2 regions of the Exiguobacterium artemiae 7-3 genome follow, and region 1 is predicted to be linked to the other one. Evidence: a T-box and tRNA genes for the amino acid it is inferred to sense, from the RefSeq annotation. Region 1 holds a T-box; the other holds one or more tRNA genes.
The links. The T-box of region 1 lies ahead of ileS (isoleucine--tRNA ligase). A T-box ahead of a tRNA ligase gene usually reads a tRNA of that ligase, here a tRNA-Ile.
Positions count from the first base shown of each region.

Region 2: it encodes a tRNA-Ile, which carries the amino acid that the T-box ahead of ileS (isoleucine--tRNA ligase) is inferred to sense. The anticodon was not compared.

Region 1 is NZ_KK211190.1:1,086,918-1,108,489, forward strand. Features, by position in the region: gene bshC (bacillithiol biosynthesis cysteine-adding enzyme BshC) at 1-836, shown strand, start outside; gene rsmH (16S rRNA (cytosine(1402)-N(4))-methyltransferase RsmH) at 997-1,935, shown strand; gene ftsL (cell division protein FtsL) at 1,949-2,335, shown strand; gene P402_RS0106435 (penicillin-binding protein) at 2,332-4,470, shown strand; gene P402_RS0106440 (UDP-N-acetylmuramoyl-tripeptide--D-alanyl-D-alanine ligase) at 4,575-5,894, shown strand; gene mraY (phospho-N-acetylmuramoyl-pentapeptide-transferase) at 5,917-6,879, shown strand; gene murD (UDP-N-acetylmuramoyl-L-alanine--D-glutamate ligase) at 6,916-8,262, shown strand; gene murG (undecaprenyldiphospho-muramoylpentapeptide beta-N-acetylglucosaminyltransferase) at 8,259-9,353, shown strand; gene P402_RS0106460 (cell division protein FtsQ/DivIB) at 9,415-10,194, shown strand; gene ftsA (cell division protein FtsA) at 10,424-11,728, shown strand; gene ftsZ (cell division protein FtsZ) at 11,768-12,925, shown strand; gene pgeF (peptidoglycan editing factor PgeF) at 13,008-13,784, shown strand; gene P402_RS0106480 (YggS family pyridoxal phosphate-dependent enzyme) at 13,771-14,442, shown strand; gene P402_RS0106485 (cell division protein SepF) at 14,644-14,967, shown strand; gene P402_RS0106490 (YggT family protein) at 14,970-15,242, shown strand; gene P402_RS0106495 (YlmH family RNA-binding protein) at 15,242-16,015, shown strand; gene P402_RS0106500 (DivIVA domain-containing protein) at 16,042-16,563, shown strand; T-box leader at 16,564-16,792, shown strand; gene ileS (isoleucine--tRNA ligase) at 16,851-19,586, shown strand; gene lspA (signal peptidase II) at 19,659-20,132, shown strand; gene P402_RS0106515 (RluA family pseudouridine synthase) at 20,133-21,056, shown strand; gene pyrR (bifunctional pyr operon transcriptional regulator/uracil phosphoribosyltransferase PyrR) at 21,300-21,572, shown strand, end outside.
Region 2 is NZ_KK211190.1:251,984-259,527, forward strand. Features, by position in the region: gene rsbW (anti-sigma B factor RsbW) at 1-437, shown strand, start outside; gene sigB (RNA polymerase sigma factor SigB) at 403-1,200, shown strand; gene P402_RS0102290 (Tex family protein) at 1,267-3,387, shown strand; gene P402_RS0102295 (SprT family protein) at 3,384-3,824, shown strand; tRNA gene P402_RS0102300 (tRNA-Asn) at 3,974-4,048, shown strand; tRNA gene P402_RS0102305 (tRNA-Ser) at 4,057-4,148, shown strand; tRNA gene P402_RS0102310 (tRNA-Glu) at 4,198-4,272, shown strand; tRNA gene P402_RS0102315 (tRNA-Val) at 4,277-4,352, shown strand; tRNA gene P402_RS0102320 (tRNA-Asp) at 4,386-4,461, shown strand; tRNA gene P402_RS0102325 (tRNA-Gln) at 4,466-4,537, shown strand; tRNA gene P402_RS0102330 (tRNA-Lys) at 4,544-4,619, shown strand; tRNA gene P402_RS0102335 (tRNA-Leu) at 4,650-4,735, shown strand; tRNA gene P402_RS0102340 (tRNA-Arg) at 4,740-4,816, shown strand; tRNA gene P402_RS0102345 (tRNA-Ile) at 4,836-4,912, shown strand; tRNA gene P402_RS0102350 (tRNA-Ala) at 4,932-5,004, shown strand; rRNA gene P402_RS0102360 (16S ribosomal RNA) at 5,136-6,697, shown strand.

The DNA.
Region 1 (21,572 bases):
TCGAACGATTGATTCAAGACAATGCAGAAATCCGCCAAGCCTTATCGAGAGGTATCCAACAAACAACCGAATTACCGGATACATTTCTGAATGAAGAAGCGGCCCACCTCTTTGTTGAGGATATCGGACGCGATTTATTATACCCGGGTCAAGATTTTGTGACGAAACAAGGTAAGACCTATACCGAACTGGAACTGTTGGCATTGCTGTATGCGAGTCCGGAACGTTTTTCAAACAGCGTCGTCACACGTCCTTTGATGCAAGATTACTTATTCCCGACACTCGCTTATATCGGAGGACCGGGAGAGATTGCGTATTGGACGAGGCTCCGTCCGTTGTTCCATCACTTTGATTGGACGATGCCGCTGCTGATTCCACGGATGGGAGCCGTCATGTTGCAGGCGAAAGACGAGAAGGGACTTCGGCGTCATGGTCTGAGTCTTGAACAAGCGCTTCAGGCGGGTGTGCCTCTCGCGGCATTTGATGTGACTGCGATCAAACGACAAATGCATGAGTCGACCTTGTTAAGCACGGTCTTGATTGAAGAAGTCACCCGGGTTGAAAAAGAGGTGTTGCAGACGACGGCTGTCGCAACAAAGCTCAACAAACAGCTTCAGCTTGCCTTGGAAACAATCGTCGATCAAAAGCGGCGTCTCCATGAACAAGCGAACCGTTCGGACCGGGCACTTCAGTATCAATTGGCACCCGATCATGCACCGCAAGAACGGATTCATTCGATCTTACCTTGGCTGAACCGATACGGTTTGAATTTAGTTCAGACCTTACGAATGCAATATGAACAAACTGATGCGGAACAATTGAAAATCATGCTATAAACCTGCGAATTCAGCAGGTTTTTTTGTTTTTTTAACGAAAGATACATAAAAGTTCAAAAAATCAAGGAAACTGTCTCATTTTCGTAACGTTTTCAAGAAAGAATATGATACATTGAAAAAGAGTAACGTCCGGTTTGGACAGTGAAAGGTGAGGCAGCACATGTTTGAGCATGAAACAGTATTAAAATGGGAGTCCATTAAAGGACTGAATATCAAACCTGACGGGATTTATGTCGATTGTACGTTAGGTGGAGCAGGACACAGTGAAGAGATCGTCAAACAGTTAACGACAGGACATCTGTACGCGTTTGATCAGGATGATGTCGCACTGGCACATGCAGCAGAACGTCTCGCGGCGTATGAAGGTCGCTTTACTTTAATAAAAAGTAATTTCGTACATTTAAAAGAAGAATTAGCAGAACGATCTGTGACAAAAGTGGACGGGATTTTATTTGATCTCGGTGTATCTTCTCCGCAACTAGACGAAGGCGAACGTGGATTCAGCTACAACTTTGATGCCCGACTCGATATGCGTATGGACCAAACGTCATCGCTATCGGCATATGAAGTCGTCAATGAGTGGCCGTATAACGATCTTGTTCGAATTTTGTTTACATATGGGGAAGAAAAGTTCTCCAAACAGATTGCACGCAAGATTGAGAAGGCACGTGAAATCGCACCGATTGAAACGACGTTTGAACTAGTTGAATTGATCAAAGATGCGATTCCGGCACCGGCCCGCCGCAAAGGGGGGCATCCGGCAAAACGGACGTTCCAAGCGATTCGAATTGCCGTGAATGATGAATTGAACGTTTTCGACCGTGCCGTCTATCAAGCAATTGATTTACTCGCTGTCGGTGGACGCTTATGTGTCATTACTTTCCATTCACTCGAAGACCGCATGTGTAAGCAAGCGTTCAAAGAGAAATCATCTTTACCTGAGCTTCCGCAAGGGTTACCGATGATTCCGAAAGAGTTTGAACCAGAACTGCGCCTGGTGACAAGAAAACCGATTACAGCAGGAGATGATGAACTCGATGACAATCGTCGATCACGGTCTGCTAAGTTACGAATCGTTGAAAAAATGAAGGAAAGTTGAGAGGAGCATTCAAATGGCAGAGCCACTTCGTAAACCGATGCAATCCATGGAACCCGTTCGGCAGCAACCGATGCAAGAACCACGTAAGACGGAAGATATCGCACGTCGTGTCGCGGTTCGTCCGAAATATCGTCTATATCCATTTGAAAAATTTTTGTACAGTGCGATGATTGGTGGAATCGTCCTTTTCGGCAGTATGACGATTAGCGCTCATAATGAAGCGTATAATGTAAGCCGGGATCTCGCGAAGGAAAATCAAGTCACACAAGAGATGAAGAAAGAAAATGAACGTCTTCAACTCGAAGTGACCAACTTAAGCTCTCCAGAACGAATTTACAAGATTGCGAAAGAACAAGGTCTTGATATGCGAAAAGGGAACATCAAGGTGATTCCTAAATGAATCCACTATCTAAATCCCGACGGAGAGTAGCCATTGTCATGTTGATATTTGCTGCTCTCTTTTTGGTGTTCATTTCACGCTTTTTGTACTTATCGACGACGAAGAAATTCCACGGGGAAGACATGCTTGTCTATGCCGAAAAAAAACGTTGGGAGTCCCAGGCCACGCTGTCGGCAGAACGTGGAGAAATCTTTGACCGACTTGGATCGCCGATTGCCATTAACATCCCGTCCTATCATTTGGTCGCCGTTTACCGGTTAGGTGGGGAAAAAGATCCGGATGAGACAGTAGTCGACTTTAAGAAAACAGCAACCGGACTTGCACCGATTTTAGGCATGTCGGTTAAAGAATTGGAAACCTATCTGATTGAAAATAAAAATCGCTCCCAAATCGAATTCGGTAAAAAAGGGAACGATTTGACGGTTGATCAGAAAGAACAGATTGATCGGTTAAAGCTGCCGGGTATTCGATTGATTGAAGAACCGAAGCGCTATTATCCGAATGGGATTTTCCTGTCCGATACGTTAGGATTCGTCCAGAAAATCACAGAAGATAATGGACGGGTCGTCTTAAAAGGACAGATGGGCATCGAAAAACAGTATGATGAGGCCTTACGTGAATCGTTTGGTTCCCGTGTCTTTGAAAAAGATCGCAGTGGCGGAGAATTGGTTCAAGGTACTTCAAAAATCTCGAATGAGCCGAAAGACGGATCGAACCTCTATCTGACAATCGATCACCGGATCCAGCAAGCACTTGAGAAACAGATGCAGAAGATGTACAACGAGTACAAACCTAAAAATGCGACAGGAATCGTCATGGATGCCAAGACAGGCGAAATTTTGGCGATGACGGATCGCCCGTCGTTTAACCCGAATTTGCGTGATATGACGGATTTTACGAACTTTGCTGTGTCCTCACGGTTTGAACCCGGGTCGACGATGAAGATTTTTACGCTGGCTGCTGCAATCGATGCAGGTGTCTTCCGTCCGAACGAACCCTACAAATCAGGGAGTTATAATTATAAGGGAACCGTCATCAAAGACTACAATGATGTCGGTTGGGGAACGATTCCGATGATTGAAGGGGTCTACCATTCCTCCAATGTCATGTTCTCGATCCTGACAGCTGAAAAGCTTGGGATCGAACGGTATAAAGACTATTTCAAGAAGTTTCATTTTGATCAAAAAACGGGTATAGACATCTCGGGCGAAGTAAACAGCCAATCTGATTTATCAAAACCGTTGAATACGTTGATTACATCATGGGGACAATCGACGGCGGTGACGCCGATGCAGATTCTCCAAGGGGCGACAGCAATTGCCGGAAACGGTGAAATGGTCAAACCGCACATTATCCAAAAAGCGGATCATACGGATAAAGCGCCGTATAAAGCAAAAACGGAAGTGGTCGGAAAACCGATTTCTGCGGAAGCGGCAAAAGCGACCCGTGAAGCACTAGATGGTGTCGTTAACAGTAAAATCGGAACCGGACAGATGTATAAGCTGAAAGATTACCGCGTCATCGGAAAAACAGGGACGGCGCAGATTTCAGAGAATGGGAAATACATTCAAGGGCAGTTCATTCATTCCTTTATTGGAATGGCACCGAAAGATGATCCGGAATTGATCATGTATATCGCTGTGGACCGACCATCGAAAAATGAATCATCGGTTTCCGGACCAAGTATCATGAGTCCGGTCTTCAAAAGTGTCATGAATACCGCTTTGCAATATCGAAGCATTAAACCTGCGACTCAAAAAGAGTCGGTGGATGTCAAGGCTAAAATCATTCCAAGCTACATCGGGAAAAGTATGAATCAGGCAGAAACAATGGCGAAGGAACAAGGTGCTGTGCCGGTCGTTTTGGGGGACGGGGTTGAAGTCGTCTCACAAATACCGACGCGTGGACAAGAATTCGTCAGCGGGGAACGTGTCCTCTTTAAAACAGGACGGACGTTTAAGATGCCTGACATCACCGGTTGGTCACAACGGGATGTGAAAAAGCTCGTCAGTCTCTACGATTTAAAGTTAGACGTGATTGGTAAAGGTTTTGTAACCAAACAATCGGCACGAACTGGTACACTAGTGAAAGAAAATGGAAAGCTGACGGTGGAACTCGCTGAACCAAAAGAGTAAGAAACAGCGGTCTCCTGATTTCTGCAGTGAAACGAGGACGAACCGGAGTCATTCGTTGACTTCTGTTTGTCCTCGTTTGCTGTAATCGAGTGGAGGAAATAGTGATGGTAACAATTGCACAGATAGCCCAGTGGTTGGGATTGGAAGAAACCGATACACGATCACTAAGAAATTTTGCAACGGATTCGAGAAGTACACTCACGGAAGGGTTGTATATCCCAATCCAGGGAGCACGCGTCGACGGACATTCGTTCATCGAGGGAGCAGTGGCCCGAGGAGCGATTGCTACGTTGTGGAAAAAAGGTATTCCTCTTCCAGAGATGGACATTACGGTTCTTGAAGTCGAAGATCCATTAAAGGCGTTACAGGTAATCGCACAACGGTATTTACAACAAGTTGCGCCAAAAGTCATCGCGATTACAGGTTCAAATGGCAAGACATCAACAAAAGATATGATTGAGAGTGTCTTAAAACAGTCATTTCGGACGCATAAAACGGCAGGTAACTTCAATTCAGATATCGGAATGCCTTTGACAATCTTGATGATGCCGAACGAGACGGAAGTTGCCGTTCTCGAAATGGGAATGAACGGTTTTGGAGATATCGAACTCTTATCGAATCTTGCCGAACCGGATATTGCACTCGTGACGAACATTGGCGAGTCACATGCCGAACAGGTCGGCGGACGAACTGGAATTGCCCGAGCGAAACTAGAGATTCAATCAGGTTTAAAACCGAATGGTCATCTTTTTGTAGATGGCGATGAACCGTTGTTAGGAGAAGTGCCGGCTGAACGCATCGGGTATCATGCGACCAATACGTATGTGATCGAGCAGGCGGAAGCGACGTTCATCGGAACGACATTCAAATTTGATGGGGCGACGTTCAACATACCGGTTCTTGGCAAACATCAAGTCCGGAATGCAGCGTATGCAATTGCGACAGCTAGAGCACTTGGGCTTACTGACAAAGTGATTCAGGCAGGATTAAACGATGTACAATTGACACCGATGCGGATGGAACGTTTAATGTACGGTCAAACCGCGATCATCAACGATGCATATAATGCCAGCCCGACCTCCATGAATGCAGCAATCGAGACGATTGCAACGCTCGATGGATTTACGAATAAAGTCGTCGTCCTCGGTGATATGTATGAACTAGGTCAACAAGAACGTCTGTTACACGCCTCTGTCGGGAAGAAAATTGCACTTCCTGTATCCCATGCTATTCTTGTAGGAGGGAAAGGGCGTTATATCGCGGATGGAATTGTTGATCCGACCGTCCAAGTCCAATTTGCGGACACGGTCGAAGACGCAGCACGTCTGCTCCAACCTCTGCTCGGCAAACAAACCGTTGTTTTGCTAAAAGCTTCACGCGGACTGGCACTGGAACAAATCTTCACATATCTAAATGAAACATAATCCTTAAAAGTAGGTGTATGCAATGATCACATTATTCATCAGTTTAATTATTGCGTTTTTGGTTGTCGTACTCGTGATGCCAAAAGCGATTCCTTTTTTACACAGCCTTAAATTTGGTCAAGAGATTCGGGAAGAAGGACCGGATTGGCACCAAGTGAAATCAGGGACACCGACGATGGGCGGTATCGTCATTTTGCTTGCCATGATCGGCAGTCTGATTGTTCTCTTATTGATGGGAGATTTGGATCGGAGTCATCTGTCGTTGCTGTTCTTAACGCTTGCCTACGGGGCAATCGGTTTTATCGATGATTATATCAAGGTCGTTAAAAAGCGTAATCTTGGTTTAAACTCAAAGCAAAAATTAGTCGGACAAATTGTTGTTGGGCTGTTGTTTGTCTGGTTGAGCGGCGGATTTTCGAGTGAAGCGACGTATCTGTCGATTCCATTTACGACGTGGTCAATTGATTTCGGTATTCTGTATCCACTCGTCGCGTTATTCTGGCTCGTCGGATTCTCGAATGCGGTCAATCTGACGGACGGACTGGACGGACTCGTATCCTTTACGGCAATTCCGACGTTCTTGTTCTTTGGTCTCTACGGGTGGTTCATCGCCGATGAGCCAGGCATTGCCTTGTTTGCTTTTTCAGCTGTCGGTGCGCTGATCGGGTTCCTCGTGTTTAATGTCTATCCGGCTAAAATCTTCATGGGTGATACCGGTTCACTTGCTTTAGGAGCAGCGCTTGCTGGTTTATCCATCTTATTGAAACTGGAATTATTATTAGTATTGATTGGGATTGTGTTCGTTGTTGAGACATTATCGGTCATCCTACAGGTTATTTCCTTCAAGACGACAGGAAAACGTATCTTTAAGATGAGTCCGATTCACCACCATTTCGAAATGGTCGGTTGGAGTGAATGGCGAATCGTTGGAACATTTGCTTCGATTAGTTTAATCGTGGCGTTAGTCGCCTATCTGTTCGTGTAATCGAAATTCGTGGTCAAGAAAGTGAGCGATTTAATGATGAAGAGTTCTGAACTGGAGAAGAAAAAAGTACTGGTCCTTGGGACTGCGAAAAGCGGGATTGCAGCAGCGACCTATCTTGTTAAGGCAGGAGCCGTCGTGACGGTGAACGATGGGGGGACTCCTTCGGAAAATGACGTACAAACGCTTGAATCCTTGGAAGTCGAAACGATTTTCGGAAGTCATCCGTTATCCTTACTGGATGGAACAGAATTAATCGTGAAAAATCCGGGGATTCCCTATCAGATTCCGTTGTTACAGACGGCAATTGAGCGTGGTATTCCGATTTGGACAGAAGTTGAACTGGCATACCGTTCAACGAAAGCAGATTGGGTAGCGATTACTGGATCAAACGGTAAGACAACGACGACGACACTTGTCCATGAATTATTGAAACAGGGTTCAAGACGCGTTCATTTAGCTGGAAACATTGGCTTCCCGGCAGTTGAGGTTGCCCAGCAGACAGCTGCAGATGATGTCATCGTCATCGAGTTATCCAGTTTCCAATTAATGGGGATTCAATCATTCCAACCAGTCAGTGCAGCATTCTTAAACTTGTCGCCGGCGCATCTTGATTATCACGGAGACGTAACGTCGTACGCGGCAGCAAAAGCACGGATTTTCTCAAACATGGATGAAGCTGGACGACTTGTCGTCAATGCGGATGACGAGGAAGTCATGCGATTGAGCGAAACAGCGGTGGCGGAACGATTGACGTTTTCACGTCGTCAACCTGCCTATGCACATGTCAAAAACGGTATCATCTTCGTCGGTCAGACAGAAATTCTTCCCGTCAGTGAACTGGCGCTCGGTGGTGGACATAATCTCGAGAACGTCCTGGCCGCCTTAACATTGATTGAACCGTTTGGGATTGCCTTAACGGCGATTCAAGAAGTTTTGCGGACATTTGGCGGAGTAGCACACCGGACAGAATACATCGGAGAGTTTGCCGGACGAAAAGTTTACAATGATTCAAAAGCCACGAACAATGTGGCGACGGAAGCGGCATTATCTGGTTTTCACTCGTCTATCATCTGGATTTGCGGCGGACTCGAACGCGGTGCAGATCTGACACCGTTAAAAAGTGCGATGACCCATGTCAAACACGTCATCGGACTCGGTGAGACAGGTCAACGCTTCGCCGATCTAGCGGCCGATCAACAAATCGCTTCGACAGTAACGCGTGAGATGGAAGAAGCTGTTGTCACAGCATTTGATGTTTCGAAGCCTGGCGATATCATTTTACTTTCTCCGGCATCAGCCAGTTGGGATCAGTACAAGACCTATGAAGAGCGTGGCGAACATTTCATCCGTTCTGTCCAGAAAATAGGAGGGATGTCAAAATGAGAATCGTAGTTTCAGGTGGAGGAACAGGCGGACATATTTATCCCGCATTGGCCATGATCCGAGAAATTGAACGTCGTACGGCATGTGAAGTGTTATACATCGGTACTGAGAATGGACTCGAAGCGGACATCGTCCGCCGGGCAGGCATTCCGTTTGAATCAATTAAAATTTCAGGACTACGCCGTTCCTTGTCGTTTGAGAACGTCAAGACCGGTTTCCGTTTCATGAAAAGTGTTGTCCGCGTCCGAAAACTTCTGCGGGACTTCCAACCGGATATCGTTGTCGGAACAGGTGGTTTTGTCTGCGGTCCCGTCCTATACACGGCAGCGAAGATGGGGTATAAGACGCTTGTCCATGAACAAAACAGCTTACCTGGAATCACCAATAAATTCTTGGCGCGGTATGTTGACCGGGTGGCTCTGTCCTTTAAAGGCTCTGGTCACCATTTCGGTAAAAACGAAGGAAAAACGATTCTAATCGGAAATCCCCGGGCTTCGGAGGTTGCGATGTTGCAAATCGATCCGATCGAAGAAAAACAAAAATATGGTTTTGAACAAGAACGTCCTCTGATTGTCGTGTACGGCGGTAGCCGAGGTGCGCCGGCCATCAATAAAGCGGTCGTCGAAATGATTCCTAAGTTATCAACAACTGACTGGTCGTTGTTGTTCGTCACAGGACAGGTTCACTACGAAGACATTCAGACTCAGTTAGGAACATTACCGGACCGGATTCAATTACGTCCGTTCATTTACGATCTGCCGTTGATTTTAAAAGCGAGTCAACTGGTCATCTCGCGTTCCGGAGCAAGTACATTAGCAGAATTGACGACACTTGGTTTACCGAGCATTTTGATTCCGAGTCCTTACGTGACGGAAAACCATCAGGAAGTGAACGCGTCATCACTTGTCGAGACAGGAGCAAGTCTTTTGATTCGCGAATCCGAATTGACGGGAGACCGGTTATTCGATGCTTGTACGAAGGCGATTGCCAATCAAGCCAGCATGTCAAAAGCATCGCTCGCACTCGGCATGCCAAATGCGGCAAGTGATTTAGTCGATGAATTATTACGGTTGATTCAGCAAAAAAACTAAAGCATTGCAGGAATAGACCGATAAGGTACTGAAATTAAACATAATGGAGGGAGAGGCTTACGTGAAGGAACAACAACCGGCAAGCCAGCCGAAGATGGATACGACTGTCCGCAGCTTAGAAGATAAAATTCCATATGTCCGTGAGCAGCGTCGGAAAAAGGCGAACCGGCGTTTAATCTATGTCCTCATCCTGATCGGTCTATTGATTGGTGTCGTCTTCTATCTTCAATCGAGTTTCTCGCGTGTCGCGACGTTTGACGTCACAGGCACCGTGAACGTCAAGAAGGAAGACATCATTCAAGCATCACGTATTAAGGTGAAGGAGACACATGCTTTCAATGTGTCGGAAGAAGCCGTGTTGGAACGGATTGAAGATGTCCCAGGTATTCGCGAAGCGACGATGAAAAAAACATTTTTACATCATTATGAAGTTGACGTCGTCGAAGAAAAAGAGATTGCGTATGCCAAAGATAAACCGGGCGCCCGGATTGTCTTAGCGGACGGGACGATTATTCCCGGAAAGTCGAAGGAAGAATTGTTTGATGCACCGATTCTAACAGGATTTACGGATCAATCCTTGCGACGTCTGACAAAGGAACTTGTCAAAATCGAGCCGAAAGTCCGGAGCCGGATTTCGGAAATCGTAGCCAATGATCAGACCGACAAGGGTGGATTAAAGTTATTCATGACCGACGGAAATACCGTCTTATTGAGTACATCGGCTTTTTCTAACTCGTTGAATGAATATGTCAAGGTCATTTCTGCTTTGCCAAAAGGAAAAACAGGAACGATCACCATTGATGGAGGAATCTATTTCAAACCATATAAAGGTAAAAAATAGAAAATAACACCACGGATTTGATGGGTTTGACAAACGTTTGTTTTCATTAGTAAGAAAGCGGAGACATCGTCATCAAATCGTAATCTATTAGATGGGTAAGTTAGACAATAACTTCTTTTCGTGAGGTTTTTTATAGTGTAGACTTAAACGAGAAGAAGATTGTCTCGATTCCTGTAAATATAAACAGGGACGATAGGATTAGTATTATGAAAGTGGAGGTGTCACTCCCATGGAAACGAAAGGTACGATTGCCGCACTAGATATTGGGACATCGGAAGTGAAACTCATCGTCGGTGAACTTCTAGGCGGAACACTGAATGTCTTAGCGGAAGGGTCTGCACCATCTGCAGGCGTCAAGCGAGGTGTCATCGTCGACATCGATCAAACAGTAAATGCCATTAAACAAGCGGTTGCAGAAGTGGAGCGCACACTCGGCGAACCAATTGGTGAAGTATATGTAGCAATTTCCGGTGAACACATCCAAGTCAAGGATTGCCAAGGGATGACATCAATCAAAGGGGAAGACAACGAAATCACAGATGACGACGTGAAAGATGTTCTTCACTCAGCCATGGTGATGCGGATTCCAAACGAATTGAGTGTTGTCGATGTGTTACCTAAAACGTTTACTGTCGATCAGCAGACGGAGATCACGGATCCACGTGGCATGATCGGTTATCGTTTAGAAGTGACAGGGAAGCTGATTATCGGAGCGAAGACGATTCTACATAGCATCAAACGTTCCATCGAACGAGCTGGTTTAGAACTTGCGGGGTATGTGCTGGAAAGCTTAGCCGTCTCACGAATCGCAGCTTCGATTGATGAATTAGAACTGGGTGTCGGGATCGTTGATATCGGACATGAAACGACCACTCTTTCAATTTACGAAAAAAACGATCTAGTTTACTCAACGACACTTGCGTACGGTGGAGATCATCTGACACGCGATTTGACGTATAAAATGAATTGTAAATATCAAGATGCGAAACTAGCCAAAGAAGAATATGGCGTCGCGTTGGAAGCTTTAGGTGATCCAGAAGAAAAAGTCTCATACGTGACAATCAACGGGGAACACCGTTTCGAACCACAGACGGAGATTGGCTTTGTCCTTGAAGCCCGTCTGGAAGAGATTTTCGAAATGATTCAGAAGCGGATGACACAAGCTGGGTATGCACAAATGAACAGCGGAATCATTCTTTGTGGTGGTAGTTCTTCCTTACCAGGAATTGACCAGCTCGGTAAGCGAATCTTTAAGCAAAGCGTGAACGTGTATCAACCAGCCAGCTTAGGGATTCGTCATCCGAAGTATGCTGTCGCTGCTGGGATGTTACGATATGTTCTATCACGCAGTGCCGTTTCGAAGTCAGGGTTTGACCGTGCGGACGAAAAGGGAATAGCCGCACAAGGCCGTGAGCAAGAGGAATTACTTGCACATCCTTCCCAACCTTCAGTACGCGAAGAGCGACCACAGAAGGAACAGCCTCCAAAAGAGCGAAAGTCATTCAGTAGTTTCTTTGAGAAATTTTTCGGCTAAATAAAAAATTATCAGTAAAAAAAATAGGGGGCCCCTTTTATGTTGCATTTTGATGAAATGATGGACCAAGTAGCTAAAATCAAAGTCATCGGAGTAGGTGGCGGTGGATCAAACGCTGTCAACCGAATGATTGAACATGGTGTCCAAGGCGTAGAATTCATCGCTGTCAATACGGATGCACAAGCATTAAACATGTCACAGGCAGATGTAAAACTTCAACTCGGAGCAAAATTAACACGTGGTCTTGGTGCCGGAGCAAATCCGGAAATCGGTAAAAAAGCTGCCGAAGAAAGCCGCGAACAGTTGACAGAAATTTTGTCTGGTGCCGATATGGTTTTCGTAACAGCAGGAATGGGTGGAGGTACCGGAACAGGTGCTGCACCGGTCATCGCAGAAATTTCTAAAGAAATCGGTGCATTGACAGTAGGTGTCGTGACAAAACCTTTCATGTTCGAAGGCCGTAAACGGATGCAACATGCTGTTTCAGGCGTGCAGAACTTTAAAGAAAAAGTCGATACACTCATCGTCATCCCGAATGATAAATTGCTTGAAATCGTCGATCGTAACACGCCGATGCTTGAAGCATTCAAAGAAGCCGATAACGTTCTTCGTCAAGGTGTACAAGGGATTACGGACTTAATCGCCGTTCCTGGTCTCATCAACTTGGACTTCGCGGATGTTAAAACGATCATGACGGAAAAAGGTTCAGCATTGATGGGTGTTGGTGTCGCAACCGGCGAACACCGTGCAACGGAAGCTGCGAAAAAAGCGATTTCGAGTCCATTGCTTGAAACATCGATCGAAGGGGCAAAAGGCGTCTTGATGAACATCACCGGTAGTGCAAACTTGAGCCTTTATGAAGTAACGGAAGCAGCTCAAATCGTCCAAAGCGCTGCGGATGAGGAAGTCAACTTGATCTTCGGATCAGTCATCAATGACAACCTGGAAGACGAAATCATTGTTACGGTCATCGCAACGGAATTCGAAAACGAACCACTCGATTTTGAAATCCCATCAGCACAAGAGATGATGAAAAACTTGCTCAAGAAAAAGCAAGCAGCGCCATCACCGGTAGCTGAAGAACCTAAACCGCAAGTCGAAGAGACACCTATTAGCTCGAACCAAGAATCAGCAAAAGGGTCAGATGTCGAAGAGACGATGGATATTCCTTCTTTCCTTCGCCGGAATAATCGTTAATCCGATATTCCAGGGACACGACTGCTAGATCAAGAGGTGTCGCGTAAGCGACACCTCTTTTTTTAAAAAAGGATGGGATGAGATGTTTGGTCAATGGATAAAATGGGATACGCCGACAGGAACTGTTCGTGCAGCGTTTACGACAAAGTTCTCAGCACCTCATGGCAAGGGTAACTTAGGACTGCACGTTAAGGATGATCCGGAAGGCGTCATCAAAAATCGTGAAGTCATCGTCCGACAACTGGAGTTATCTCTTGAAAACTCAGTTTGGGCTGAACAAGTGCACGGCAATCATGTAGAGCAGGTGACGACACTGGAGTCGGGTCGTGGAGCCTCTGATTACGAAACAGCAATCAAGGGAACAGACGGACTGGTGACGACAGATTCAAATGTTTTATTGATGATGCTGTTTGCTGACTGTGTGCCGCTCCTTTTCTGTGATCCGCGGACAGGTATCATTGCAAACGTTCACGCCGGTTGGCGCGGAACAGTCGCTAACATCGTAGAAGCCACACTGACAAAGATGGAACAAGCGGGTGCCGACCGTTCTTCGATTCAGATGGTCATCGGTCCGTCGATTCGTGAATGTTGTTATGAAGTCGATGGACCGGTTCTTGAAGCGGTGGATCAACTAGGTCTTGAAGAGTCTCCTTACATCAAGAAAGAAGACGGGAAAGCCATGTTATCCCTTCAAAAAACGAATGCCATGTTAGCCGAGCGTAGTGGTGTCGGCGATGTGCTCGATACAGGAATCTGTACGAACTGCCAGGCGGAAGACTATTTCTCATATCGTCATGGAGACCATGGTGGACGGTTTGCCAGTTTGATTGTAAAGGAGTCTCTCGATGTCAATTTCTGAAAATGTACAACATGTCCGACAAAACATGAAACAGGCGTATGAAAAGACCGATCAAAAAAAGCAGGTACAATTGATTGGCGTGACGAAATCAGTGTCAAGTGAAGTGGCAGCGGAGCTGCTTGAAGCGGGTATAACGGCACTTGGTGAGAATCGTCCGGAAGGGCTGACCGACAAACAAACGGTCTTAGGGCGTGAGGCATGTGAATGGCATTTCATCGGAACGTTGCAGACTCGTAAAGTCCGACAAATCATTGATCGGATTGATGTGTTACATTCCTTGGACCGGTTACATTTGGCGGAAGAAATCAATAAACGTGCGAAACGGCCAGTCGATTGTTTTATTCAAGTCAATGTCTCCGGTGAAGAATCAAAGCAAGGAATTGATCCGGGAGATGTCCATTCATTTTTACATGAAGTGGGGCAATATCCGATGGTCCGTGTGATCGGGTTGATGACGATGGCTCCGTTGACGGAGGACGAGCAACTGCTCCGTTCGGTCTTTCACTCGCTTCGTGTGCTGCGGGATGAAGTGGCGGCCCGCCATTTACCGCACGCACCGTGTACGGAGTTATCAATGGGCATGTCATCAGACTATCAGATTGCCATTGAAGAAGGTGCGACATATGTCCGAATCGGAACAACTTTAGTCCAATCATAAATGGTCTAGATATACGGAAGGAGAATCGATATGGGATTCAAATCAAAAATGCAAAATCTATTTCTCGGTAACACAGACGATTTAGATGAACTCGAATATGAAAATGATGCTACAATAAATAAAGGTAGAGGTGCATCACAGCAAGAATATGATGAGTATTACGAGGAATCTACCCCGAGTGTTACTCAAAAGGAGGACCATGTGAGACAATCGAACATCGTACCCATTCATACAAAAAAGACAAAATCACAAGTCATTCTCAGTGAGCCGCGTGTGTTTAACGAAGCACAGGAAATTGGCGAACACCTTCGTCAAAATCGGGCTGTCATCGTGAACATGCAACGGATGTCTAAAGATCAATCGCGCCAAATGATCAATTTCTTATCAGGTGTCGTGTTTGCTCTTGATGGAACGATTACGACAATCAGTCAAAACACACTCCTCTGTGTACCGAACAACGTCGAGCTGGCTGGAAGTATTTCAAATCTGCTCGGTGAAGATGATATCAACCATAAGGGGTGGTAAGCATGGATTCGCAAGTCATGTACGCAATCGGTCGTACACTCAGCACGTTACTTCAATACTACAGCTACGTCATGATTGCCTATATTTTATTATCGTGGTTCCCGAATGCACGTGAATCACGATTCGGTCAAGTTCTAGCGATGTTAGTCGAACCTTTCCTCGCACCATTCCGACGGATTATCCCGCCCATCGGAGGTATGCTTGACATTTCACCTATCGTTGCCTTTCTTGTGCTTAATCTCGCACAGTCAGGTATCAGAGCGATCTTCTTGTAATGAGTGTCTATGATCATTATCGCGGACATGAGCGGGAGTTTGTCGATCTCGTCTTGAATTGGATCGACCATGTCGAAGCGACCTATACGTTTAAAGTGACAGATTTTCTGGATCCGCGCGAACAACAGATTACCCGAGAACTCGTCGGAACAAAATGCGCCCTCTTTTTTGAGGGCGGTTTTGAAGGCGCCGAACGACAGCGTGCGCTTATTGCCCCTGATTATTACGATCTTGATGCCAACGATTTTGATATTGCCATTTATCGTATCCATTATCCCACTAAATTCGTGGAGCTCTCGCATCGCCAGGTGACAGGCACATTGCTGAATGTCGGATTAAAGCGCGGGAAATTCGGTGACGTCGTCATCCAGGATCAACTCGTTCAATTTGCCGTTGCGAAAGAAGTAGCTTCTTATATCGAAGCAAATGTCGATCGTGCGGGAAAAACAAAGATTCGGTTGTCGCTCGTGGATTCAGAAGAACAGTTGAAGATTAAGGATCAAGAATGGCAAGAAGAACTGGGCTTCGTCAGTTCGCTCCGTTTTGATACGGTTGTCAGTGAAATCCTTGGTTTTTCAAGACAAAAAGCGCAAAGCCTGATTAAACAAGGTGAAAGCAAAGTGAATTATAAAATCGTCGAAGATCCAAGTTTTTTATTGGAGGAAGGCGACTTACTCTCACTTCGTGGAACAGGACGTGTCAAGTTGATCGCCGTACTCGGCTCAACAAAACGGGATCGGATTAAATTGCAATACGGTCTGCTAAAAGGATAACCAACAAGCTGAGGGAGGATTTCATCATGCCATTGACGCCACTTGATATTCACAATAAGGAATTTACACGGAAGTTTCGCGGCTATGACGAAGATGAGGTCAATGAATTTCTTGATCAAGTCATCAAAGATTTTGAATTGTTGCTCCGTGAAAACCGTCAACAGCAAGAAGTCATTCAAAATATGCAGTCTCGTGTCGATTACTTCAGCTCGATGGAAGAAACATTAAACAAGTCCATCATTGTGGCACAAGAAGCGGCAGAAGAAGTCAAAGCCAATGCGACGAAAGAAGCGAGCTTGATCGTCAAACAAGCGGAACGAGAAGCTGAACAATTACAAGATGCGGCACAACGTCGAGCACAACGGACCGATTTCGAAGTTGAACAGATGCGTAAAAAAATCGAACTGTACCGGAATCGTTTCAAAGTGTTGATTGATGCACAGATGGAATTGTTGACGAGTCATGACTGGGATGCATTCGACAGTTCGACCCGGGGTGCGCTTGACGAGATTCCTGCAGTTGCGTATAATGACGACGATGTCATATAAGCTAAATCAATGAGAAGGACACGTCTTTTATCAGGATACTGTCAGCGAATCGGGGACTGGTGCGAGCCCGATCAGAGAATGAAAAAAGATATCCCCTTTGAGTGCGGGACTGAATGTTTTCAGTAAGCTCCGCCGTTTCGCCTCCGTTATCGGGCTCTTAAGTGGTAATCTGTTTGTTAGGATTGCTAGTAGGGTGGTACCGCGAGTTCAAGCCAAATTCGTCCCTATCAGGGGATGAGCTTGGCTTTTTTTTGTACGTAAAATACAGACAAGTGAGGGAATGCCAGATGGAATACAAAGATACGTTATTGATGATGAAGACGGAATTTCTAATGCGAGGAAACTTACCGAAACGTGAACCAGATATGCAGGCACGTTGGAACGAGATGAATCTATATGAAGCAGTTCAAGAAAAAAATGCTGGGAAACCGGCATTCATTCTACACGACGGTCCTCCCTATGCAAACGGGGACATCCATATGGGGCACGGATTAAATAAAGTCTTAAAAGACATCGTCGTCCGTTACAAATCAATGAACGGATTCCGTTCTCCGTACGTACCGGGTTGGGACACACACGGACTTCCAATCGAGACGGCTCTTCAAAAAGCGGGTGTCGACCGGAAATCGATGTCGGTCGCAGAATTCCGTGAACTGTGTGCGAAATATGCACTCGAGCAAGTTGATCATCAACGTGAACAATTCAAGCGCCTTGGTGTTCTCGGTGACTATGACAATCCATATATCACGTTGCAACCGGAATTCGAAGCAGCACAAATTCGTTTGTTCGGCGATATGGCCAATAAAGGATATATCTATAAAGGGAAAAAACCGGTATACTGGTCGCCGTCATCGGAATCGGCTCTTGCAGAAGCCGAAATCGAATACCAGGATAAACGTTCTGCTGCCATCTACGTAGCGTTCCAGGTCATGGACGGAAAAAATATCTTGGAGCCGACGGATCATTTCGTCATCTGGACAACAACACCTTGGACAATTCCGGCAAACCTCGGAATCTCAGTCAGTGGCGAGTTGACCTATGCACGGATCGAACACGAAGGAAAAGGCTATATCGTGGCCGAGACACTCGTACCGGAAGTCATCGAGGCATTGGGCTGGGAAGATGCTACGGTGGGTCGTATCTTCAACGGGGCCGACTTTGAGTACATCAAAGCGAAACATCCACTCTATGACCGGGAATCACTTGTCATGCTCGGCGATCACGTCACGGCAGAAGCGACGGGTGTCGTTCATACAGCACCTGGACACGGGGAAGATGACTTCAGAATCGGTCAAGCTTACGGTCTGGATATCCTTTGTCCGGTTGACGACAAAGGGGTCATGACGGCAGAAGCTCCTGGTTTTGAAGGATTATTCTATGAAGATGCCAACAAAGAAATTGGTGTGGCATTGGAAGAAGCCGGTGCTTTATTAAAACTGTCATTCATCAAACACTCGTACCCGCATGACTGGCGGACGAAAAAACCAGTTATCTTCCGGGCGACACCACAGTGGTTCGCTTCGATCAAAGATTTCCGGGCTGAAATCCTCGACGAAATCAAAGAAGTCCAGTGGGTGCCGGAGTGGGGCGAAACACGTCTTCACAACATGTTCAAAGACCGTGGCGACTGGGTCATTTCCCGTCAACGCGCGTGGGGTGTCCCGTTGCCGATCTTCTATGCAGAAGATGGTACGGAAATCGTCACACCGGAAACAATCGACCATATCGCGAATCTGTTCGCTGCACACGGATCAAACGTCTGGTATGAACGGGAAGCCGTTGATTTGTTACCGGAAGGATTCACGCATCCGGCAAGTCCGAACGGGATCTTCAAAAAAGAAACGGATATCATGGATGTCTGGTTCGATTCCGGATCATCACATGCCGGTGTTCTTGCTACACGTCCGGAACTTGAGCGTCCAGCTGACTTGTATCTAGAAGGTTCTGACCAATACCGCGGATGGTTCAATTCGTCCCTTTCGACAGCTGTCGCAACGACAGGGAAAGCACCATACAAAGCCGTCGTCAGTCACGGGTTCGTCCTTGACGGTCAAGGCCGGAAGATGTCGAAATCAATCGGAAATACGATTGCCCCAATCCAAATCATGCAACAGTTCGGAGCGGAAATTCTTCGTCTCTGGGTCGCTTCTGTCGATTATCAATCGGACGTCCGTGCCTCGATGGACAACTTTAAACAAGTATCAGAATCATACCGGAAAATCCGCAATACGGTTCGGTTCTTGCTTGGAAACCTGGATCAGTTTGATCATACAGCGCATCGAGTTGCGTTTGCTGACTTGCCGGAATCGGATCGCTTCATGCGGACGAAACTGGATCAACTCGTTGGCAAAGTAAAAGCAGCGTATGACGCCTATGACTTCATGGCCGTGTACCAGTTATTGCATAACTTCTGTGTCTTGGACTTGTCTTCGTTCTATCTCGATTACACGAAGGATATCTTGTACATCGAAAAAGAAGATGCACCAGCGCGTCGTGCCGTTCAAACGGTCATGTACGATACGGTCGTCACATTGTTACAACTGATGGCACCGGTCTTACCGCATACAGCAGACGAAGCATGGGAATTCGTTCCTGGCGTCGAGACGGCAAGTATCTTCCTGACGGATCTTCCGGAAGCACCGGAAGTAACGGAAGAGGGTCTTACGCTGATTGCGAAATGGAACAGTTTCCTTGTCTTCCGTGATGATGTCTTGAAAGCACTGGAAGAAGCACGTGCTGAGAAACTTGTCGGGAAAACGCTGGAAGCGAAATTAGAATTGGCACCAAATGACGAAACGAAAGCATTGCTTGCGACAATCGATCATCTTGAGCAGTTGTTGCAGGTTTCACAGATTGAGTTCGTCGCTTCGGCGGAGAAATCATATGGGACGACAGGTATCACCGTTCTCAAAGCAGACGGCGAAAAATGTGAACGCTGTTGGACATATTCGACTGAGCTTGGACAAGATCCGGCTCATCCGACACTTTGCCCACGTTGTACTGAAGTCGTCAATTCTTTATAATGAATCAGGGAGGGGCAGCTACGGCGACTTCGTAGCGGTCCCTCATTATTTTTGGATGTGGAGGAAAAAAGAATGTGGCTTTACTTAGCGATTGCTGCTGTACTCGTCGGAGTGGATCAATTGACGAAATGGATCGTCGTCCAACAGATGACGATTGGTCAAGCGATTGAGATCATTCCCAATTTCTTTTATTTAAATTCATACCGGAATCGTGGCGCTGCCTGGGGGATGCTTGAAGGGAAGTTTGGATTTTTCTTCGTCATCACGCTGGTCGTCGTCATTGGGCTGATTTATTTTCTTTACAAAGAAGGCACAAAAAACAAAGTATTTGCTTGGAGCGTCGCCTTATTACTCGGCGGAGCGGTCGGGAATTTCATCGACCGGATGGCACGTGGAGAAGTCGTCGACTTTTTTCATTTTTATCCGTTCGGGTATAATTTCCCGATATTTAATGTGGCAGACGTCAGTTTGACGTTTGGGGTTATTCTGATGCTGATCAGCGTCATGTTTGAAGAGCGTTTGACTAAGAAGGGAACGATTGATTAAATGAATGAACAAAATGAATGGGCTGTTAAAGCCAATGGTGCTACCGGTCGAATTGATAAATGGTTAGCAGAACAACAAGATTGGTCACGGTCACAAGTCCAGGATTGGTTAAAAGCCGGTCATGTCGAAGTCGACGGACGAATCGTCAAACCGAACTATAAGATGTCCGGCACGGAAGAAATCCTTGTCCGGATTCCAGAAGCAGTCGAGCTTGAAGTTTTACCGGAAGATATCCCGCTGGATGTCGTGTATGAAGACAGTGACGTCATTGTCATCAATAAACCTAAAGGTATGGTCGTGCATCCGGCAGCGGGTCACGTATCCGGAACACTCGTCAATGCGTTGCTCCATCACTGCCAGGATTTGTCCGGCATTAATGGCGTCAAACGTCCGGGAATTGTCCACCGAATCGATAAAGACACATCAGGTCTCTTGATGGTCGCTAAAAATGATTTGGCCCATGAATCACTGGCACAGCAATTGAAAGACAAGACGACAGAGCGTCTGTACATCGCGCTTGTCCACGGCGAGATTCCGCATGAACTGGGAACAATTGAAGCACCGGTTGGCCGTGACAAAAATGACCGTCAACGGATGACTGTGACGGATAAAAACTCGAAAGCGGCTGTGACGCATTTCCGTGTCCTTGACCGTTACGAAGGGTTCACTGTCGTTGAATGTAAGCTCGAGACAGGACGGACGCACCAAATTCGTGTCCACATGCGTTACATCGGTTTCCCGCTTGCCGGAGATCCGAAATACGGACCACGGAAAACGATGAAAATGAACGGTCAAGCGCTTCATGCTGCTGTTCTTGGATTCAAGCATCCGCGGACTGGTGAGATGTTACATTTCGAGGCACCGTTGCCGGAAGAGATGACGTTCGAGATTAGTCAGTTGAAAAAACTTGAATTAGAGTCTTGACGTTTTTCTAATAAAACGGTAGAGTATCACCTAGAGAGCGATGCGAGACATCTGCCTCAAACAACCGGTCGTCCGCGTTGACGATCCTACCCATAGTACACCTTTAAACGAGTCCGGAGAGGCTACGAAAGGGAGACATTTCATTTGTGTAGATACGTGTAGCGTGAGCTGCCCACACTTATTGTCTTCAACAACCTCCTGCGACTTTACGCAGGAGGTTTTTTTTGCAGAAAGGAGCAAGTGATGAAACCATCCGTCATTTTAGATGAAGCAGCAATCAGTCGGGCGCTGACACGCATCGCCCATGAAATCATCGAACGTAACAAAGGAATTGATCAACTGATGATCGTCGGCATCAAGACACGCGGGGAGACACTCGCCCGCCGTCTGGCCCGCCGGATTGAGGAGATTGAAGGTAAGCCGGTCCTGCTCGGTGTCGTTGACATCTCAATGTACCGCGATGACTTATCGAAAAAAAGTCTCGAGCCGGAAATCAAAGGTACGGACATGCCGGAG
Region 2 (7,544 bases), 840 kb from region 1:
ATGTTGCGATTGCTCGATTAACAGTTTCAGGTGTCGCGAATCGGATGGGTTATACCTACGATGATATCGAAGACATCAAAATTGCTGTTTCTGAAGCATGTGCGAATGCAGTTCAGCATGCCTATGAAGGAGAGCAAGATGGATCGATGGCTTTAACGTGTAACGTTTACCCGGACGATCGTCTTGAAATCATCGTGAAAGACAATGGTGTGACTTTCGATAAAGACAGCGTGAAGCGTCAAAGTGAACCAATCACGGAATCGCATGATTTAGACTCTCTGCACGAGGGGGGACTAGGGATCTTAATGATCGAAGCACTCATGGATCAAGTCACGATCGAGAAAGCAAACGGCGTCACTGTCCATATGACAAAATATATGAATAGAGATGAGGTGGGTCAAAGTGCCAGCAAAGTCTCAACAACGCCATCACAGTGACGATGAAGTCCTTCGTCTAATTGACCTGTACCAACAAGATGATCAAGATGAAGAAGTTCATGCTGCTTTACTTGCCCGGTATTCCGATCTTGTAGAGGCGCTTGCCCGTAAGTTCTCACGTGGCCGTCCGATTCATGATGACCTCGTCCAAGTCGGGATGATTGGCCTGCTTGCCGCTCTTCGTCGTTTTGATAAAGAGTTCGGTCGTAGTTTTGAATCGTTTGCCGTTCCGACCATCATTGGTGAAATCAAACGGTTTATCCGTGATAAGACATGGAGCGTTCACGTTCCACGTCGTATCAAGGAGCTTGGACCGAAAATCAAGAAAGCCGTCGAAGAACTGACGACAGAATTGCAACGTTCACCGCGTATCGATGAAATTGCAGCTCGTCTGGAAGTATCGGAAGAGGAAGTTCTCGAGACACTTGAGATGGGTAAAAGTTATCAAGCCCTTTCTGTCGACAGTTCGATCGAAGCCGATCAAGAAGGCAGTACGGTCACATTACTTGACCTCGTCGGTAACCAGGAAAACGGATATGATTCGGTGGATCAAAAGCTGATTCTCGAAAAAGCATTTGCTGTTTTGACTGACCGGGAACGTTCGATTTTAGAATGTGCCTATTACCGCAACATGAGTCAAAAAGAAACCGGAGAGCTCCTTGGAATTTCGCAAATGCATGTGTCGCGTCTTCAGCGTCGTGCGTTGCAAAAATTACGGGAAGCCATCAAAGTAGAACCGAACGAAGTATTTTCAAAAGACTGATGCGGAAGCATCGGTCTTTTTTGTGTCCCATCGATTCTTCGGTATAATAACAGAGAGGTGAGGAAAATGGAGAAGAGAATCGCAACAGAATTGAACATCAGACCAGCACAAGTTAAAGCCGTTTTACAATTGACGGAAGACGGAGGAACAATTCCGTTTATCGCCAGATACCGTAAAGAACAAACCGGTGAACTCGATGAGGTCGAAATCAAAGCAATCCTCGATCGCCATAAAAGCATCACACAACTTGAAACGAAACGAGAAGATGTCCTGCGGAAAATCGAAGAGCAGGGTGTTTTGACGTCTGAGTTAAAACACAGTTTGAATGGAGCCACGACATTACAACAAATTGAAGACTTATACTTACCGTTTCGTCCGAAGCGGAGAACAAAAGCAGAAATTGCCCGTGAAGCGGGATTAACCCCGTTCTCTGACTTTTTACGTTCACCGAAACCATACGACGAACAACAATTTAACCAGTATGTAGCGGCGCATCCGGAAGGGGAGGCAATTGCTGGAGCACAAGCCATCATAGCAGAAGAATGGGGCGAGCAGGCGAGTGTCCGGGAACATATCCGGAAGACAGCCTACCGATTTGCAGATATCGTCACGAAACTAAAAAAAGACGCAGTCGACGAAAAACGTGTCTTTGCCCAGTACTATGAGTACAGCGAACGGATCCGGCAAATCGTGCCACATCGGATCTTAGCGATTAATCGTGCCGAGTCGTTAAAAATCGTTTCTGTCAAAATCGTCCTGGAAGAACAACATGTTTTACCATACTTGTTGAAGCCGTTCAGCCGATTGGCAGAACCAAAACGTCGGTTGGTCGAAGATGCCGTCCAAACGGGATATAAAAAATCAGTTTTCCCGGCAATCGAACGGGAACTTCGGAATGAGTTGACCGATAAAGCAGAAAACCAGGCGATTGAAGTGTTCGGAAAAAACTTACGACAACTCTATATGCAACCACCGATGAAAGGGAAAGTGATGTTAGGACTTGATCCTGCGTACCGGACCGGATGTAAGTGGGCAGTGATTGATCCGACAGGAGAAGTAAAAGAAGTGGGTGTCGTCTATCTGACGATGTCGGAACAAAAAGCACATGAGGCACGCCAAGTCTTAACGAAACTAGTAAACCGGTACGGGATCGAATTGATTGCGATCGGAAACGGGACGGCTTCCCGCGAGACGGAATCCTTTGTCGCCGACTGGATTAAAGGACATGATCAAATTGCCTTTACGATTGTCGATGAGGCAGGGGCGAGTATCTATTCGGCGTCAGAAATTGCCCGCACTGAGTTTCCGGATTTACAAGTCGAGCAACGGTCAGCCATCTCGATTGCACGACGCTTGCAGGATCCATTGGCGGAGCTCGTCAAAGTGGACCCACAATCCGTGGGTGTCGGACAGTACCAACATGATGTCACACAGACGAAGTTAAAAGAAACACTCGATTTCGTCGTCGAGACAGTCGTTAACCAAGTGGGTGTCGACGTCAATACGGCCTCGGAGTCATTGCTCGGTTACGTCGCAGGGATTACGAAAGCAACAGCTAAAAAGATTGTCGAACGCCGCTCGGAACTGGGGGCTTTCGCCTCCCGGAAAGAATTGTTGAAAGTCCCGCGTTTAGGAGCAAAAGCATATGAACAGGCAGCCGGCTTCTTGCGCATCCCGGAAGGCAGTCATCCGCTTGATCGGACACCGATTCACCCGGAACAGTATAAAACCGTTGAGTCCTTGTTTAAGCAACTGGATTTGCCGTTGCAGAGCGTTGGAACGGAAAACTTACGGACTCGACTCGGAGAATTATCCGTACCGGACACAGCTCAATTGCTTGAAGTCGGTGAGCCGACATTACGAGACATCATTGAAGCATTGCAGCGTCCAGAACGGGATCCGCGGGAAGCGCTCGATAAGCCGTTACTGCGTCAAGATGTCTTATCGCTGGATATGATTCAAGTCGGAATGGAGTTCCAGGGGACGGTCCGCAATGTGCTCGACTTTGGTGCTTTCGTTGATATTGGTGTGAAGGAGAGTGGTCTTGTCCACATCTCGAAGCTCAGTAAAAAACGGGTCAAACATCCGCTTGATGTCATTGCAGTAGGTGATATCGTAACCGTTTGGGTAACGAGTGTCGAACCGGAACGAGGACGGATCGGTCTGACGATGGTCAGTCCGTCATGACGAACGAAGAGTTGCAGCAATACGTCGAGCAACTCTCGCTCGACGTGTTTGCTTTACCTTTTAGACATATTGCACTTTTTAACAATCGCTTACGGACGACTGGTGGACGTTATTTTCTGACGGATCATCATTTGGATTTCAATCGGAGCTATTTAGTCGACCGTCATATCTTTCGTGGAATCGTCATTCATGAGCTGTGCCACTACCATTTACACTTACGCGGAATGGGACATCGGCACCAGGATCAGGATTTTAAAGAGTGGCTACAACGATACGGAGGACTGCGCTACAGTCCGCGTCTGGAAGAAACGGAAAAAAAGAATCATCTTTATGAGTGTGAGAAATGCGGGACATTATATAGAAGAAAAAGAAAGATGAATCCGGAACGATACCGTTGCGGACGATGTCGTGGAAAGATTTTTTACAAAAGTAGTTGACGTTCATTTCGGAGCATGATAAATTATAGAAGTCGTCAAAACGACCGCAACTAAACAACTTCTCGTCACTAAAAACTTTTTTAAAAAAGCATTGACGAAGAGAAAGAAAGTTGCTAATATAGAAAAGTGTTCTGAAACGAACGTCACGTTCCGCAATAGCTCAGTGGTAGAGCAACCGGCTGTTAACCGGTAGGTCGTAGGTTCAAATCCTACTTGCGGAGCCATTATTTTTGGAGATGTACCCAAGTGGCTATAAGGGGCGCCCCTGCTAAGGGTGTAGGCCGGGAAACTGGTGCGAGGGTTCGAATCCCTCCATCTCCGCCAGACCTCTTATGTGAATTTGTTACTTGAGAATAGTTATCAGTTTTTAAATGGCCCGTTGGTCAAGCGGTTAAGACACCGCCCTTTCACGGCGGTATCACGGGTTCGATTCCCGTACGGGTCACCATTTCGGAGGATTAGCTCAGCTGGGAGAGCATCTGCCTTACAAGCAGAGGGTCGGCGGTTCGATCCCGTCATCCTCCACCATTTTAATTTCATACTTAAGTTTCACAAAAATGTGGTCCTGTGGTGTAGCGGTTAACATGCCTGCCTGTCACGCAGGAGATCGCGGGTTCGAATCCCGTCAGGACCGCCATTTTTGGGCTGTGGCCAAGTGGTAAGGCACTGGATTTTGATTCCAGCATGCGAAGGTTCGATCCCTTCCAGCCCAGTTTTTCGTGTCATTAGCTCAGTTGGTAGAGCATCTGACTTTTAATCAGAGGGTCGCAGGTTCGAATCCTGCATGACACACCATTTTATTTTTTAATTCCTAACTTTATATTTGCGGTCGTGGCGGAATGGTAGACGCGCTAGGTTGAGGGCCTAGTGGTGGCAACACTGTGGAGGTTCAAGTCCTCTCGACCGCACCATATCGCACCCTTAGCTCAGCTGGATAGAGTACTTGACTACGAATCAAGGGGTCGGGAGTTCGAATCTCTCAGGGTGCACCATATTTTGTTTGCTTTTGACGGGCCTATAGCTCAGCTGGTTAGAGCGCACGCCTGATAAGCGTGAGGTCGGTGGTTCGAGTCCACTTAGGCCCACCATTCAATTTTATAATCTCATGGGGCCTTAGCTCAGCTGGGAGAGCGCCTGCCTTGCACGCAGGAGGTCAGCGGTTCGATCCCGCTAGGCTCCATTTGTTTATCTTTATGACGAACTTTGAAAACTGAACGATGAGGCAAAAAACGTATCTTCGGATACAAACAATGAATGAAGCGCAAGCTTCGTCAACGTGACTTCGGTCACAAAAACGAGCAAGTCAAACACTTTATGGAGAGTTTGATCCTGGCTCAGGACGAACGCTGGCGGCGTGCCTAATACATGCAAGTCGAGCGCAGGAAGCTCACGGAACTCTTCGGAGGGAAGTGAGGGGAATGAGCGGCGGACGGGTGAGTAACACGTAAGGAACCTGCCCCAAGGATTGGGATAACTCCGAGAAATCGGAGCTAATACCGAATAGTTCTTCAGACCGCATGGTCTGATGATGAAAGGCGCTCCGGCGTCACCTTGGGATGGCCTTGCGGTGCATTAGCTAGTTGGTGGGGTAATGGCCCACCAAGGCGACGATGCATAGCCGACCTGAGAGGGTGATCGGCCACACTGGGACTGAGACACGGCCCAGACTCCTACGGGAGGCAGCAGTAGGGAATCTTCCACAATGGACGAAAGTCTGATGGAGCAACGCCGCGTGAGTGATGAAGGTTTTCGGATCGTAAAACTCTGTTGTAAGGGAAGAACAAGTACGAGAGGTAATGCTCGTACCTTGACGGTACCTTGCGAGAAAGCCACGGCTAACTACGTGCCAGCAGCCGCGGTAATACGTAGGTGGCAAGCGTTGTCCGGAATTATTGGGCGTAAAGCGCGCGCAGGCGGCCTTTTAAGTCTGATGTGAAAGCCCCCGGCTCAACCGGGGAGGGTCATTGGAAACTGGAAGGCTTGAGTACAGAAGAGAAGAGTGGAATTCCATGTGTAGCGGTGAAATGCGTAGAGATGTGGAGGAACACCAGTGGCGAAGGCGACTCTTTGGTCTGTAACTGACGCTGAGGCGCGAAAGCGTGGGGAGCAAACAGGATTAGATACCCTGGTAGTCCACGCCGTAAACGATGAGTGCTAGGTGTTGGGGGGTTTCCGCCCCTCAGTGCTGAAGCTAACGCATTAAGCACTCCGCCTGGGGAGTACGGCCGCAAGGCTGAAACTCAAAGGAATTGACGGGGACCCGCACAAGCGGTGGAGCATGTGGTTTAATTCGAAGCAACGCGAAGAACCTTACCAACTCTTGACATCCCCTTGACCGCTTGAGAGATCAAGTTTCCCCTTCGGGGACAAGGGTGACAGGTGGTGCATGGTTGTCGTCAGCTCGTGTCGTGAGATGTTGGGTTAAGTCCCGCAACGAGCGCAACCCCTATCCTTAGTTGCCAGCATTCAGTTGGGCACTCTAGGGAGACTGCCGGTGACAAACCGGAGGAAGGTGGGGATGACGTCAAATCATCATGCCCCTTATGAGTTGGGCTACACACGTGCTACAATGGACGGTACAAAGGGCAGCGAGACCGCGAGGTGGAGCCAATCCCAGAAAGCCGTTCCCAGTTCGGATTGCAGGCTGCAACTCGCCTGCATGAAGTCGGAATCGCTAGTAATCGCAGGTCAGCATACTGCGGTGAATACGTTCCCGGGTCTTGTACACACCGCCCGTCACACCACGAGAGTTTGCAACACCCGAAGCCGGTGAGGTAACCGCAAGGAGCCAGCCGTCGAAGGTGGGGTAGATGATTGGGGTGAAGTCGTAACAAGGTAGCCGTATCGGAAGGTGCGGCTGGATCACCTCCTTTCTAAGGAAAACGTCCCTTACGGGACATGCCCATCGTTCAGTTTTGAGAGCTCGTCTCTCTAGTCTCGATAGAGACACTCGCACCTTGAAAACTGAAGACATCAACAAGACATCAAACTTTTTATAACCATGTCATTAGACGTGTGTTCTTAGAATACCAAAATGCTAGATCAAGGTATGAAGGGCGTACGGTGGATGCCTTGGCACTAGGAGCCGATGAAGGACGCGACGAACAGCGATATGCTTCGGGGAGCAGTAAGTATGCTTTGATCCGAGGATTTCCGAATGGGGGAACCCACCATCCGTAATGGGATGGGACATGTTACATGAATACATAGTGTAGCGTGAGGCAGACCCGGGGAACTGAAACATCTAAGTACCCGGAGGAAGAGAAAGCAAATGCGATTCCCTGAGTAGCGGCGAGCGAAACGGGAACAGCCCAAACCGGAGAGCATGCTCTCCGGGGTTGTAGGACACTCTATACGGAGTCAAAAAGGAAGACAGTAGGTGAACGACCTGGAAAGGTCGGCCGAAGAAGGTGACAGCCCTGTAGCTGAAACTGTTTTCCCTCCAGAGTGGATCCTGAGTACGGCGGGACACGTGAAACCCCGTCGGAATCCGGGAGGACCATCTCCCAAGGCTAAATACTCCCTAGTGACCGATAGTGAACCAGTACCGTGAGGGAAAGGTGAAAAGCACCCCGGAAGGGGAGTGAAATAGATCCTGAAACCGTATGCCTACAAGTAGTCAGAGCCCGTTAATGGGTGATGGCGTGCCTTTTGTAGAATGAACCGGCGAGTTACGATAGCGCGCGAGGTTAAGCTGATGAGGCGGAGCCGTAGCGAAAG